DNA from 3 places in the Serratia surfactantfaciens genome. Region 1 is predicted to be linked to each of the others. Evidence: riboswitches for the same ligand, from Rfam matches in the RefSeq annotation. Region 1 holds a riboswitch; each other region holds the start of a gene.

Region 1 (4,568 bases):
GTCTCAGCTCAGGCTCCAGTTCAGCCCGCTGACCAAGCTGGCGGCGGCGCAGGTATTGATCGACCAGACTTACGCGCTGACGTTTTTGCGCTGCCAGGCCCAGCCGCTGAGCGCGAAAGAAAAAACGCTGTATTACTTCGGCACGGCGCTGCCGATGTGGCTGGTGTGGCAAACGGGGACGGCGGCGGGGATCCTCGCCGGTCCGTTAATTCCCGCCGCCTGGCATCTGGAGTTCGCCATCACCCTGTGCTTTATCTCGCTCCTGGTGCCAATGTTGAAAAACGCCCCCATCGTGGTGGCGGCCGCGGTTGCCGGGCTGGTTTCCGCCTTTACCTGCGGATGGCCCTATAACCTGGGGTTCTTGTTTTCGATGGCCGCGGGCGTCTTGGCCGGCGGTTTGTATCACAAGGGCAGAGGGCCTCAACGCAGCGAGGAGCCGTCATGAGCGAGACGACGATTCTATGGGTGCTGGCCATCAGCACGCTGGGCACGTTTTTACTGCGTTATTCCTTTTTGTGGCTCAACGATCGTGTGCCGTTTCCCGAGCGGGTGGGCGAATGGTTGAAACTGATCCCGGCCACGGCCATCGTGTCTCTGATCGTGCCGGCCCTGATCGCTTCACCCTCGGCGCTGTCGGCCGAAGGCGCGCCGAAACTGTGCGCGGCGATCGTGGCGACGCTGGTGATGTGGAAAACGCGCAACGCCACCTTGATGCTGTTGCTCGGGATGGCGGCGTTTTGGCTGATTCGCGGGCTTGGCTGACAACGCTCAGCGCGTGTTGGGCTTGTGCAATTGGTCGCGGTATTTTTTCGGCGTCACGTCCCGGTGGTGTTTGAAAAAGGAGATGAAGGCGCTGGTGGTGGAGAACTCGAGATAGTGAGCGATCTCGGTGATCGGTTTATCGGTGGTCAGCAACTCCAGGGCCAGTTTCAAACGCACCTGCTGGCGCCACTGCTGATAACACATGCCGGTTCCCTGAACGAACAGACGATGGATGGTGCGCTCGGAAGCGCCGCAATGGGACGCCAGCTCATTCAATCGCGGCACCATTTCACCTTTCAAATGGTAACACTGCAGGTAATTGCGCACCCGGGCATCGTTCGGCAAGGCCGGCCAGGCGGGGGAATGGGCGGCGACGCGGATTTTGTCGATGAGCAGAGATTGCAGATGGAACTCGGTTCCCGCCATCCAGTCGGTGTGGAAAGGGGAACGGCACATGGTTTCGATAACCTCTTCCAGCAGCGGAGTGAGGGTAAAGACCTCGACGTTTTTCGACAGCGGAGCGAAGCGCTGTTGGTCGAGATAGACGGCGCGAAAATCGACGTTGTCGCGCAGGATCACATTGTGGGCAACGCCGCCGGGGATCCAAAGCAACTGATGCGGCAACACGGAGCAAATGCGCGCTTCCAGCATGACGATAGCGGCGCCCGATTTGACGTAGACCAGCTGGCCTTTGGCATGCGAATGCATTCTTGAACGTAACGAATGTTCTTTCTCATCTGAGAAAGTGGCGTAGATCGACACGATGGGCGTATCGATGGCGTCGGGGTCAAAATGTTCATTAAGCAGATCTGAATTGACGAAGATGGATTCAGTGATTTCTGGCATAGCATCATGACTCATAAAATGTGTGGCTATAGTAATGAGAATTGATGAGTTGTGTCTAGCCCGTGCTTGCGTCGCTTGCATCAGGTCACGTTTTCGCTCCGGTTTGATAAGGAGTGAGCGTGTTTTCCCGCCTCAATGACGGCATCGGTCAGTTTTTTTATTATCAGTAAACTTGATGTTTTCGGGCCGCAGGCCGACGGCGGGCCGCTTCTGCCACATTCTGCCCAGCGTCTGCTCCGCCAGGCGCTCGGCCAATTTAATCGCTTGTTTGTCCGCGCCGCCGCTGGCATGATCCCGCTCAGGGATTAACGCAGCGTTGATCACAACCTATTGATTTTCATGACTCGGGGTGCCCTTCCTGGTGAAGGCTGAGAAATACCCGTATTACCTGATCTGGATAATGCCAGCGTAGGGAAGTCACGGCCGCCCAACCGGCGCCGCCTTCTTGAACGCCGGTTGGGAGGAATATGATCGCTCGACCTGATGCACTACCCGGCGCTCGCGCCGCGGCCTGTCTAACCCAATTCCAACAGCGGCCTCCGCTGATCCACTGCCTGACCAACGAAGTGGTGCAATCGCTGACCGCCAACGTGTTGCTGGCGCTCGGTGCCTCCCCGGCGATGGTGGTGGAGCCGCAAGAAGCGGCGCAGTTCAGCGCGCTGGCCGACGGCCTGCTGATCAACGTCGGCACCCTCAACGCGCTGCGCGCCGAATCGATGCGGGCGGCGGTGGCCGCCGCCAATCAGGCCGGCAAGCCCTGGACGCTGGATCCGGTGGCGGTCGGCGCGCTCTCCTACCGCACCGCCTTCGCTAAACAGCTGCTGGACGAGCAACCGGCGGCGATACGCGGCAATGCCTCGGAAATCATGGCGCTCAGCGGGTTGCTGGCCAGCGGCCGCGGCGTGGACAGCGGTGACGATTCGCTGGCGGCACTGCCCGCCGCGCGTGAGCTGGCGCTGCGCAGCGGCGCGGTGGTGGCGGTCACCGGCGTGGTGGATTACGTCACCGACGGCCAGCGCGACTGGGCGATCGAAGGCGGCTCCCCGCTGATGACGCGGGTGGTGGGCACCGGCTGCGCGCTGTCGGCGGTGGTGGCGGCGTTTTGCGCGCTGCCGGGCGATCGCCTGGACAACGTGGCGACCGCCTGCCGGGCGATGTCCCATTGCGGCGGCCTCGCAGCCAAACAGGCCGCCGGGCCGGGCAGCTTTACACCGGCGTTCCTCGACGCGTTGTATCAACTGCGCGGGGAGGATCTGTGATGAATCGTATCAACGCGCTGACCATCGCCGGCACCGATCCCAGCGGCGGCGCCGGTATTCAGGCCGATCTGAAAGCTTTCTCGGCGCTTGGCGCCTACGGCACTTCGGTGATCACCGCGCTGGTGGCGCAGAATACCCGCGGCGTGCAGTCGGTGTATTACATCGATCCGGCGTTCGTCGCCGCGCAGCTGGACTCGGTGTTCAGCGACGTGCGCATCGACAGCGTCAAGATCGGCATGCTGGCCAACGCCGACATCGTGCAGGCGGTGGCCGAACGCCTGCGCCATTATCGGCCGGAGTTCGTGGTGCTGGATACCGTGATGCTGGCGAAAAGCGGCGATCCGTTGCTGGCGCCAGAGGCGGTGGCCTCGATTCGCAGCGAGCTGTTGCCACTGGTGTCGATCATTACGCCGAATCTGCCGGAAGCGGCGGCGCTGCTGGCGTGCGCGCCGGCGGAAGATGAAGCGCAGATGCGCGAACAGGGGCGGGCGCTGCTGGCGATGGGCTGCCAGGCGGTGTTGATGAAGGGCGGCCACCTGAGCGAAAGCGAGAGCCCGGACTGGCTGTTTACCGCAGAAGGCGAGCAGCGCTTTACCGCGCCGCGCGTCGCCACCCGCCACACCCACGGCACCGGTTGCACGCTCTCGGCCGCGCTGGCGGCGCTGCGCCCGCGCCATGCCGACTGGGCGGCGACGGTAGCCGCCGCCAAGGACTACCTGCAAAAAGCGCTGCAACAGGCGGATACGCTGGAAGTGGGGCACGGCATCGGGCCGGTGCATCATTTCCACGCCTGGTGGTGAGTCAACTTTTTGCCGCAACCGTGGTCTGACTAGTTCAGGCCCGGTTTTACGGGCGAAACCTGATTTAACCTAGGGAGAAGCACTATGACGGGACACCAGACGCTGCGTTGCGCCCTCTTCGGCGTACTGCTTAGCTTCAGCGCGGGCAGCTTGGCCCAGCAGATCGTCACCACATCGGATTTGATTCAGCAGCCGGGGTATCAGGCCAGCTGGCAAAATATGGTGAAAGGCCAGGCGCGGATGCCGGGCTGGGCACGCAAGGGCGTCGGCACCTCTACGCCGGCGCAGAATCTGAACTGGAAGGGCAAAGAGTATCTGGTTGGCAACCTGTGCAAACCGCACGACTGCGGCAACAACTTTTTAATCGTAGCGTTCAGCGCGGATAAATCCCAGGCCTGGGGCGTGCGGGTCGAGGTGGCGGACCGGCCGGAAGCCGTCGATCACCCGAAGAAGTACGCCAAGTATCAGTGGCTCGGCAAGCCGGATGAAGATATGAAGGCACTGCTGAAGCAGCAGTTCGAGAACAATCCTGACTGGAAATAATCTGGCTGGGGGCGCCGCTGCAGGCGCCCCCAGCACCGATCAGCCGATGCCGGCCTGATGCAGATCGTGCAGGTTGAGCGCCCCCACCAGTACGCCGTCCATATCGACCACCGGGGCTGCGCTGATGTGCTGTTCGTGCAGCGCTTCCAGCGCTTCGCCGGCACGCCACTGCTCCGGCAGCCGATAGCCGGGGCGGGTGATCGCCGGGCTGAGCGGATCCTGCAGGCTATTGCCTTTCACCAGCCAGCGGCGCAGGTCGCCGTCGGTAAACACCCCCACCACCCGTTGCTGCGTGTCGCAGACCGCCACTAACCCGAGCCCGGTGCGGCTCAGTTCCAGCATCGCTTCCATCACGTTG
Region 2 (4,568 bases), 1.6 Mb from region 1:
GTCGCCGCGCGCCAGTCCGGCGCCTGGGTGATGGCGCTGACCACCGCCACGCTGCCGACGCCGCACGCCAGCACCGCCGGAACGCGATCGATACTGATCCCGCCGATCGCCACCGTCGGGTAATCCGCCAAGCCGGCGATGTGGCGTTTCAACTCCGCCAGCCCCTGCGGTGCCGAAGGCATGTCTTTGGTCTGAGTGGGGAAGATGTGCCCCAGCGCGATGTAGGAAGGTTTCACCGCCAGCGCGCGCGCCAGCTCGGCGTCGTCATGGGTGGAGACCCCCAGCCGCAGCCCGGCGCGATGGATGGCCGCCAAATCGGTGGTATCGAGATCTTCCTGGCCCAGATGCACACCGTAGGCGCCGTGTTTGACCGCCAGCCGCCAGTAATCGTTGATGAACAGCCGCGCCTGATAACGCCGGCCCAGCGCGATGGCGGCGGCGATATCCTGTTCAACCTGCTCGTCAGGCAGATCCTTGATGCGCAGTTGGATCGTGGTGACGCCGGCCTCCAGCAGGCGAGCGATCCACTCTACGCTGTCGACCACCGGGTAGAGCCCCAGTTTGTGAGGCGTTGCCGGGAAGGGGGTAGTGATATCAGTCATTGCTGGTCTCCTCTTGCAGCGAGGTGGCGCTGTGATACAGGTCGCTGCCGCGGGCGCGGAACTCGGCGGACATTTTTTCCATGCCGGTCAGCTGCACTTCGATCGGCTTGGCGGCCTCCTGGGCAGCGGCGTAGTCGCGCACCTCCTGCGAAATTTTCATCGAGCAGAATTTCGGCCCGCACATTGAGCAGAAGTGGGCGATCTTGCCGGACTCCTGCGGCAGGGTTTCGTCGTGATAGGCGCGCGCGGTGGCCGGATCGAGCGCCAGATTGAACTGATCTTCCCAACGGAATTCGAAGCGCGCCTTGGACATGGCGTTATCGCGGATCTGCGCGCCCGGATGGCCTTTGGCCAGATCGGCGGCGTGAGCGGCGATCTTGTAGGTGATCAGGCCCTGTTTGACGTCCTCTTTGTTCGGCAGGCCGAGGTGTTCTTTCGGCGTGACGTAACACAGCATGGCGCACCCGAACCAGCCGATCATCGCCGCGCCGATGCCGGAGGTGAAATGGTCATAGCCCGGGGCGATGTCGGTGGTCAGCGGACCGAGGGTGTAGAACGGCGCTTCGTGGCAGTGTTCCAGCTCTTCGGTCATGTTGCGGCGGATCATCTGCATCGGCACGTGGCCCGGCCCTTCAATCATCACCTGCACGTCGTATTCCCAGGCGATTTTGGTCAGCTCGCCCAGCGTATGCAGTTCGGCGAACTGGGCTTCGTCGTTGGCGTCCTGAATCGATCCGGGGCGCAGGCCGTCGCCGAGCGACAGCGAGACATCGTAGGCGGCGCAGATCTCGCAGATTTCACGGAAGTGCTGATAGAGGAAGTTTTCCTGATGGTGCGACAGGCACCATTTGGCCATGATCGAGCCACCGCGCGACACGATGCCGGTCAGGCGTTTGGCGGTCATCGGCACATAGCGCAGCAGCACGCCGGCGTGGATGGTGAAGTAGTCGACCCCTTGTTCAGCCTGTTCCAGCAGCGTATCGCGGAACATCTCCCAGGTGAGGTTCTCCGCCACGCCGTTGACCTTCTCCAGCGCCTGATAAATAGGCACGGTGCCGATGGGCACCGGGCTGTTGCGCAGGATCCATTCGCGGGTTTCATGAATATAGCGGCCGGTGGAGAGATCCATCACGGTGTCTGCGCCCCAGCGGGTGGACCACACCAGTTTCTCCACTTCTTCTTCTATCGACGACGTGACCGCCGAGTTGCCGATATTGGCGTTCACCTTCACCAGGAAATTGCGGCCGATGATCATCGGCTCCGCCTCCGGGTGGTTGATATTGGCGGGAATGATAGCGCGGCCGGCGGCCACTTCCTGACGCACGAACTCCGGCGTGATGTTGTCCGGCAGGTTGGCGCCCCAGCTCTGGCCCGGATGCTGGTGGCGCAGCACCTCGCCGCGAATGCGCTCGCGCCCCATGTTTTCGCGGATGGCGATGAATTCCATCTCCGGGGTGACGATGCCGGCACGGGCGTAGTGCAATTGGGTGACGCACTTGCCCGGCAACGCTTTGCGCGGCAGCGGCAGGTGTTCGAAACGCAGGTGATCGAGGCCTTCGTCCGCCAGCCGCTGTTGGGTGAAGCCGGAGCTGGCGCCGCTCAGGGTGGCGGTATCGCCGCGCGCGTCGATCCAGCCGGCGCGCAGCTTGGCCAGGCCGGCGTGCACGTCGAGCTCGGCTTGCGGATCGCCATACGGGCCGGCGGTGTCATACACCGGGATCGCCTCGTTCTGTTCATACTGCGGATTATCTTTGCTGCCGCCGACCAGGGTCGGGCTGAGCTGAATTTCACGCATCGGCACCTGGATATCGCTGCGCGAGCCCTGCAGGTAGATGCGGCGTGAGTTAGGGAAAGCCATACCTTGCAGCGTGTCGATAAACTGCTGGGCGGCTTCGCGTTGCGCTTTGCGGGCGCGCGGTGGATTAACGTTAGACATAGCAAGTTCCTACCAGTGTGTTGGGTTGGGAAAGTTGCTTGTCTGGAGTTCGGAGGGAGTAATGATGGTGGCCGATAAGGCAGGGCGCCCGCAAAAAGAGGGTCGTGCCTGTGGCGATAGATTACTCTTGTTCCCTTCGCGGGTATTAACCCGATCAGGTTCCGCGGATCCCGAATTAACGGTCTCAGCCTGGCTGATTCGATGAACAAATCAGGCGCTAGGCACTCCGACAAGATGCCCCCCAGTATAGGAGGGATAAGAAAAAAAACTATAAAATTTTAACGCGCCGGATCCAGCGCCTGGTCCGGCAGCGGTTGCTGCGCGGCTTCCGCCTCCAGCAGGATCAGCTTATCTTCCAGCGCAAAGCGCGCCGCCAGCGTTTCGCCGATATCCGACAGGGCCTGATGGAACTCCAGACAAACCTCCTGATCGATATCCACTTCGGTATAGCGATCGTGGAACGCCATGATCTGTTCGGTATTGGCCCACAGCTTGGGATAGATGTTCACCGCCAGCGACATTTTCGGACTGGCCGCGCCTTCCACTTGTTTGATAATTCTGTCATAGATATGAAAATGCCCTGCGGAGAGATAATCCACCAGGTTGTGGCAAAAGTTCTCCAGCGCTTTTTCATTCAGCGGCGTATGCTTTTCTTTATTCGGTTTGAGGCCTACCAGCGTGCAGTAAGCGACCAGCAACTGCTTGCGGGCCTGAAGCCATTGATCAACTAATTCATTACTACCGCCAACGCGCTGAGTCAGCCTTTCCAAACGGTTGAGCATGTTTGACTCCGTGTAAGTAATAAAAGTAACCGGTAAGTTATTAAAATGTAACAAAGCCGATTCGTAGAGTGCCAGTGAAGCTGAGGTTGTGCAACAACGATATGGAACTTGCATTAACGGGCAATGAAAACGGCTGGTGGATCGTCAGCCATGAAAGCAAACTTTGGTTACCGAACGGTGAATTGCCGTCGGGAACGGCCGCCGCCCTCGGGCTGCAGGGCCACATGGCGCGCACCATCGGTGAATGGGAGGGCGCGCCGGTTTGGCTGGTGCGCCAGGCGATGCCGCGGGAGATGGGCTCGGTGCGTCAGCTGTTGGATCAGGATCGCGGCTTGTTCCAGCTAGCCGGGCGCGGCGTGCAGCTGGCGGATTTCTACCGCTCCCATCGCTATTGCGGCTACTGCGGCCATGAGATGCACCTCAGCCGCACCGAAAGCGCCTGCCTGTGCGGCCATTGCAAGGAGCGCTACTACCCGCAGATCGCGCCCTGCGTGATCGTCGCCATTCGGCGCGAGGATCAGATCCTGCTGGCGCAGCACGTGCGCCATCGCGGCGGCATTCACACGGTGCTGGCCGGCTTCGTCGAAGTGGGCGAAACGCTGGAACAGGCGGTGGCGCGTGAAGTGATGGAAGAGAGCAACATTGAAATCAAAAACCTGCGCTATGTCACTTCGCAACCCTGGCCGTTCCCGCACTCGCTGATGATGGCCTTTATGGCCGATTACCATCAGGGCGAAATCCGTCACGATCCCAAAGAGTTGCTCAACGCCGGCTGGTATCGTTACGACCAATTGCCGCTGTTGCCGCCGCCCGGCACCGTGGCACGCCGCTTGATTGAGGACACCGTGGCGCTGTGCCGGGCAGAATAATGTACAATGGCCGGCAGATTATTAAGGGAGCCCCATAAATGACTGAGTTGAAGAACGATCGTTACCTGCGCGCGCTGTTGCGTCAGCCGGTGGATGTGACCCCCGTATGGATGATGCGCCAGGCCGGTCGTTATTTACCGGAGTACAAGGCAACCCGCGCCCAGGCCGGTGATTTCATGTCGCTGTGCAAGAACGCGGAGCTGGCCTGTGAGGTCACGCTGCAGCCGCTGCGCCGCTATGCGCTGGACGCCGCCATCCTGTTCTCCGACATTCTCACCATTCCTGACGCCATGGGGCTTGGCCTGTACTTTGAAGCCGGCGAAGGTCCGCGTTTCAGCTCACCCGTCACCTGTCGTGCCGACGTCGACAAACTGCCGGT
Region 3 (4,568 bases), 2.0 Mb from region 1:
GCTGGATGCGCAGGTCAAAGCGCATCGGCAGGTGGTCATACAGATAGGTCAGTTTTTCAAGCGTCAGCATGGCGGCCCGGTAAGCGTTCGATCAGGGTAAACAGCAGGAAGCATAACAGCAGCAACAGCAGCGCGGTCACCGCGCCGTCATGGCTGCGGTAGGCGCCAATCTGCTGATACAGATAAAAAGGCAGGGTACGGAAATGCTCGTTGCCAAACAAGGCGACCACGCCGAAATCGCCGATCGACAGCACGCAGGCGAAGGCCAGCGCCTGCGCCAGCGGGCGGCGCAAGGCGCGCAGCTCAATCAGCCGCAGCCGTTGCCAGCCGCGGATATCCAGCGACAGGCACAGCGGGTTGTAACGTTCGGCGAGGTCGCGCATCGGATTCTCCAACACCTTGAGCGCATAGGGCACCGCCATCAGCGCATTGGTGAGGATCACCAACGCATAGGGCGACTGCGGCAACCCGATGGTATCGCTCAGCAGCAGGAAGAAGCCGGTGGCCAGCACGATGCCCGGCATCGCCAGGATCACCATGCCGCTCAGCTCCAGCGCCTGGCCGCCGCGCAGCTGCTGCCGCAGCTTCAACTCGCGGCTGCTCCACAGCAGCATCAGGGTGAGCGCCACACACAGCAGCCCGGCGCCGAGGGCGATGCGCAGCGACGTGAACAGGGCCTGCCACAGCACTGGCTGGCGCAGTACGCTGAGGATAGCCTGGTTGGTGCCATCGGCGATCACCGCCAGCAAGGGCGGCAGCAACAGCAACAGCGCGGCGGCGATCAGCAGGGAATCGCCGATGCGTCGCCACAGGCTGTCTTCCGGATTGCGCCAGCGCTGGGCGTGGGTATGCCCTACCGGCAATGCCTGGCTCAGGCGCTGACTGATCAACACCAGCCCGAGACAACAGCCCAGCTGGATCAGCGCCAGCATGGCGGCGCGTCCCAGATCGTAGTCGTAACTCAGCGCCTGGTAGATCGCCAGTTCGATGGTGGTGGCCTGCGGCCCGCCGCCCAGCGACAGCACGGTGGCGAAGCTGGCGAAGCACAACATGAAGATCAGCGCGCCGCTCGGCAGGATTTGGCGGCGCAGCGCCGGCCATTCGACGAAGCGGAACTGCTGCCAGCCGCTCATGCCCAGTTGGGCGGCCAATTGGCGCTGTTCCACCGGAATATTCTCCAGCGCCTGCAGCAACAGGCGGGTCGCCAGCGGCAGGTTAAAGAACAGGTGCGCCAGCAGAATGCCCTGCAGGCCGTAAGGCGAGAAGCCATACTCCACGCCCAGCCAGCCGCACAGCGTCGCCAGCCAGCCCTGGCGCCCATAGACGCTGAGCAGGCCGAATACCGCCACCAACACCGGCAGCACCAGCGTCATGGCGCACAGCCGCAGCAGCAGTTGCCGGCCGGGGAAACGGCGGCGATAGAGCGCGCGCGCCAGCGGGATGGCGGGCAGCACCGAGATCAGCGCCGACAGCAGCGCCTGCCAAAAGGTGAAGCGCACCACGTGCCACAGATAGCTGTCCTGCCAAAGGCCGCGCCAGTCGCTGTCCGGCGCGTGACGCCACAGCGAACCCATCGCCAGCGCGGCGACCAGCAGGATCACGCTGGCGGCCAGCAGCCCCGGCCAGAGCCAGCGGGGGATCAGCGGCTGACGGCGGTTTGCCATGCCCGGATCCAGCCGCCGCGTTGTGTGGCCACCTCTTCGGCGCTGTACTGCAGCGCGGTATGCGGTACGTTCATCTGTTCAAAGCCGACGGGCAGCGGAGTGTTGATCACCGGGTACATCCAGTTGCCGGTCGGGATGGTGTTCTGGAATGCCGGCGTCACCATGAACTGCATGAAACGTTCCGCCAGTTCGGGCTGTTTGGCGGCCTTCAGCTTGCCGGCCACTTCCACCTGCAGGTAGTGGCCTTCGCTGAACATGGCGGCGGCGTAGAGGTCTTTTTTCTCTGCGATCAGGTGATAGGCGGGAGAGGTGGTGTAGCTGAGCACCAGATCGCCTTCGCCTTTCAGGAACAGGCCGTAGGCTTCACTCCAGCCTTTGGTGACGGTAACGGTCTTCTTCGCCAGCTGCTGCCAGGCGGCCGGCGCCTTGTCGCCATACACTTTCTGCATCCACAGCAGCAGGCCGAGCCCCGGCGTGCTGGTGCGCGGATCTTCGTAGATCACTTTCCAGTTACGATCGCTGCTGACCAGCTCCTGCAGGCTTTTCGGCGGGTTCTTCAGTTTTTCTTTGTTGTAGACGAAGGCGAAGTACCCGTAGTCGTAAGGCACGAAGGTCGCGTCCTGCCAGCCGCCCGGCACCGTCAGCCTGGCGGTGTCGACGCCGCTCGGCGCGAACAGGCCGGTTTGCTGCGCCGCCTGCAACAGGTTGTTGTCCAACCCCAGCACCACGTCAGCGGCGCTGTTCTTGCCTTCCATACGCAGGCGGTTCAGCAGCGAAACGCCGTCTTCCAGCGCGACGAACTTCAGTTCACAGTCGCACTCGGCCTCGAAGGCTTTCTTCACCGCCGGGCCAGGGCCCCAGTCGGCGGCGAAGGAATCGTAGGTGTAAACCGTCAGCGTTGGCTTGGCGAACACCGGCGCGGCGCACAGCAGCAATAAGCAGGGCAGATATGTTTTGACCACGTTGCACTCCTGAGAAATAAGGGGCAAGGGCATCTGAGGGGGCGAGGCGGCGTCGCCGGTTCGCTGGGCTCAAATCCCTCCGCCGGTATTGACCGGATCAGGTTCGACGGGTGTGCTCTCAGCGGAAAATCGGGCGTGTGATACGCAGCGAATTTCCGCACCCCGTTGAGACGGCGCTATTGTAAAGATTAACCGGCCTTGACGAAAGGCGCTTATGCCTCCGGCGGGGCAAACCAGGCGGACTTGAAGTCGAACCAGCCGAGGGTGTTCATCCGCACGCCGCGCATGCTGCGCTGGCCGTGCAGCTGCAGCCAGTGGTGGAACAGCGGATGCAGTTGATGATCGCTGACCAGACGTTGGCAAAACTCCGCCAGCGGCAGGCGGTTGGCTCGCCACAGCGCGGCGTCCTGCGCCAGATCCTCGTTCATGCAGTGCTGCATCAGCGGCAGTTCATACAGTGTGGCGAACAGCGAAAACTCCAGCGGCAGATAGAAGTTGGCGCTGCCGAGCCACAGATCGCTGCGCGCGTCCCCCTGGTGCCAGGTGGCGTAGTCCACGCTTTGCACGATCAGGCGGATGCCGTGCTGCGCCAGCAGCGGCTCGATCGCCTGACGGATGGCGTGAAACTCCGAATGCTCATTGAAGTGGGTCATCGTCAGTTCGGTCAGACCCGGCGGCTTGGGCTGCTGCGCCAGCGCGCGGTTGTGGTGCCAGCGCGGCAGCAGGCCGTACGCCGGCGACCAGTAGCGCTGATAGAGCGGCCCGGCGTGGCTCAGCAGCGAAATGGGATTGATCAATTCGCACAGCCAGCTGCGAATGGCGGGATCGGCCGCCAATGGGGAGCGCCGATCGAACAGCAGGAAATAACAGCCCTCTTCCAGCCGGCTTTCCAGTTCATTGTTGGCGGTTTCATCGCCCTGCAGCTGTACGCCTGAGTGCACCAGCTCTTCGGAGAATTCCGGCAGCACCCAGATATTCACCTCATCGATCAGCGCCCGGTAGCCGAAATAGTCGTCGAAGGCGTGGATCTTCATCTGGCTGGGGAGATTGCGCACCACGCGGTATGGGCCGGTGCCGATCGGATGGCGGGCGAAGTCCGGCAGCTCGCGCCATTCGCGCGGCAGGATCATGGCGTGTACGCTGCCTAATAGCCAGGGCAGCCAGTGATCGGCGCTGCGCAGATGCACGTCGACAACGAACGGCGTCGGCGAGGTGACGCTTTCGATATGCGAGAACAGCGGTTGCGAGGTCAGACGCGAAAGCGAACTGATGACGTCCGCCATCTCCAGCTCGCGGCCGTGATGAAAATGGATCGCCGGGCGCAGGTAAAACCGCCAGTGCAGCGGCGTCAGCATTTGCCAATGGTGGGACAGGTCGGACTCCAGTTCCCCGTTTTCCTCATTTATGCGCGTCAGGCCGTTGAAGATCTGGCGCGCCAAATGGGTCTCCGAACGCCGCAGCGCCGAGCCGGGCAGCAGGTTGTACAGCTGCCGGTAGTAGAGCACCCGCAGGATGTGTTTCCCCTGGCGGAAGCTGCGCCCCAGCTGCGACAGCAGCATCTGGCGTACCACGTCTTTGTCGCCTACCAGTTGCACCAACTGATCGATGCGATCCTGTTCCAGCAGCTCCTCGGCCCGCTGTTGCTGCAGCGCCAGGCCGGTGTAATGGAAGGTGAGCCGCGAACGCTTGCCGCGCCCCGATTCCGCCTGCCAGGTGAGCCAACCCTCCCGTTGCATGGCACTCAGCAGGGAGCGCACATGCCGCCGCGAGCAGCTGAGCGCCTCCGCCAGCGCCTGCAGCGTGGTGTCGGTGGTTTCACCGTGGCAGCGCTGCCACAGACGGATGAACTGCTGCTGCAATCTGGACGTGGACATAAAAGAGGAACACTCCCGCCTCAAGTCGTCAATTTTTCTTTCCCTATATTACGCCGATAATTTTCATC

What was found. A riboswitch is a leader RNA that binds a small molecule or an ion and turns the genes downstream of it on or off. The one in region 1 is predicted to bind thiamine pyrophosphate.
Region 2: another riboswitch for thiamine pyrophosphate. It lies ahead of thiC (phosphomethylpyrimidine synthase ThiC); the one in region 1 lies ahead of thiM (hydroxyethylthiazole kinase).
Region 3: another riboswitch for thiamine pyrophosphate. It lies ahead of thiB (thiamine ABC transporter substrate binding subunit); the one in region 1 lies ahead of thiM (hydroxyethylthiazole kinase).

Annotation. Positions count from the first base shown of each region.
Region 1 covers NZ_CP016948.1:3,193,941-3,198,508, reverse strand. Annotated here, with positions in the region: gene ATE40_RS15065 (AzlC family ABC transporter permease) at 1-445, shown strand, start outside; gene ATE40_RS15060 (AzlD domain-containing protein) at 442-762, shown strand; gene ATE40_RS15055 (AraC family transcriptional regulator) at 769-1,608, opposite strand; gene ATE40_RS15050 (hypothetical protein) at 1,741-1,932, opposite strand; TPP riboswitch at 1,944-2,040, shown strand; gene thiM (hydroxyethylthiazole kinase) at 2,076-2,867, shown strand; gene thiD (bifunctional hydroxymethylpyrimidine kinase/phosphomethylpyrimidine kinase) at 2,867-3,667, shown strand; gene ATE40_RS15035 (inhibitor of vertebrate lysozyme family protein) at 3,752-4,210, shown strand; gene gutQ (arabinose-5-phosphate isomerase GutQ) at 4,250-4,568, opposite strand, start outside.
Region 2 covers NZ_CP016948.1:4,751,069-4,755,636, forward strand. Annotated here, with positions in the region: gene thiE (thiamine phosphate synthase) at 1-602, opposite strand, end outside; gene thiC (phosphomethylpyrimidine synthase ThiC) at 595-2,538, opposite strand; TPP riboswitch at 2,653-2,777, opposite strand; gene ATE40_RS22205 (Rsd/AlgQ family anti-sigma factor) at 2,817-3,320, opposite strand; gene nudC (NAD(+) diphosphatase) at 3,422-4,189, shown strand; gene hemE (uroporphyrinogen decarboxylase) at 4,228-4,568, shown strand, end outside.
Region 3 covers NZ_CP016948.1:59,901-64,468, forward strand. Annotated here, with positions in the region: gene thiQ (thiamine ABC transporter ATP-binding protein ThiQ) at 1-70, opposite strand, end outside; gene thiP (thiamine/thiamine pyrophosphate ABC transporter permease ThiP) at 57-1,664, opposite strand; gene thiB (thiamine ABC transporter substrate binding subunit) at 1,640-2,626, opposite strand; TPP riboswitch at 2,683-2,801, opposite strand; gene sgrR (HTH-type transcriptional regulator SgrR) at 2,839-4,500, opposite strand.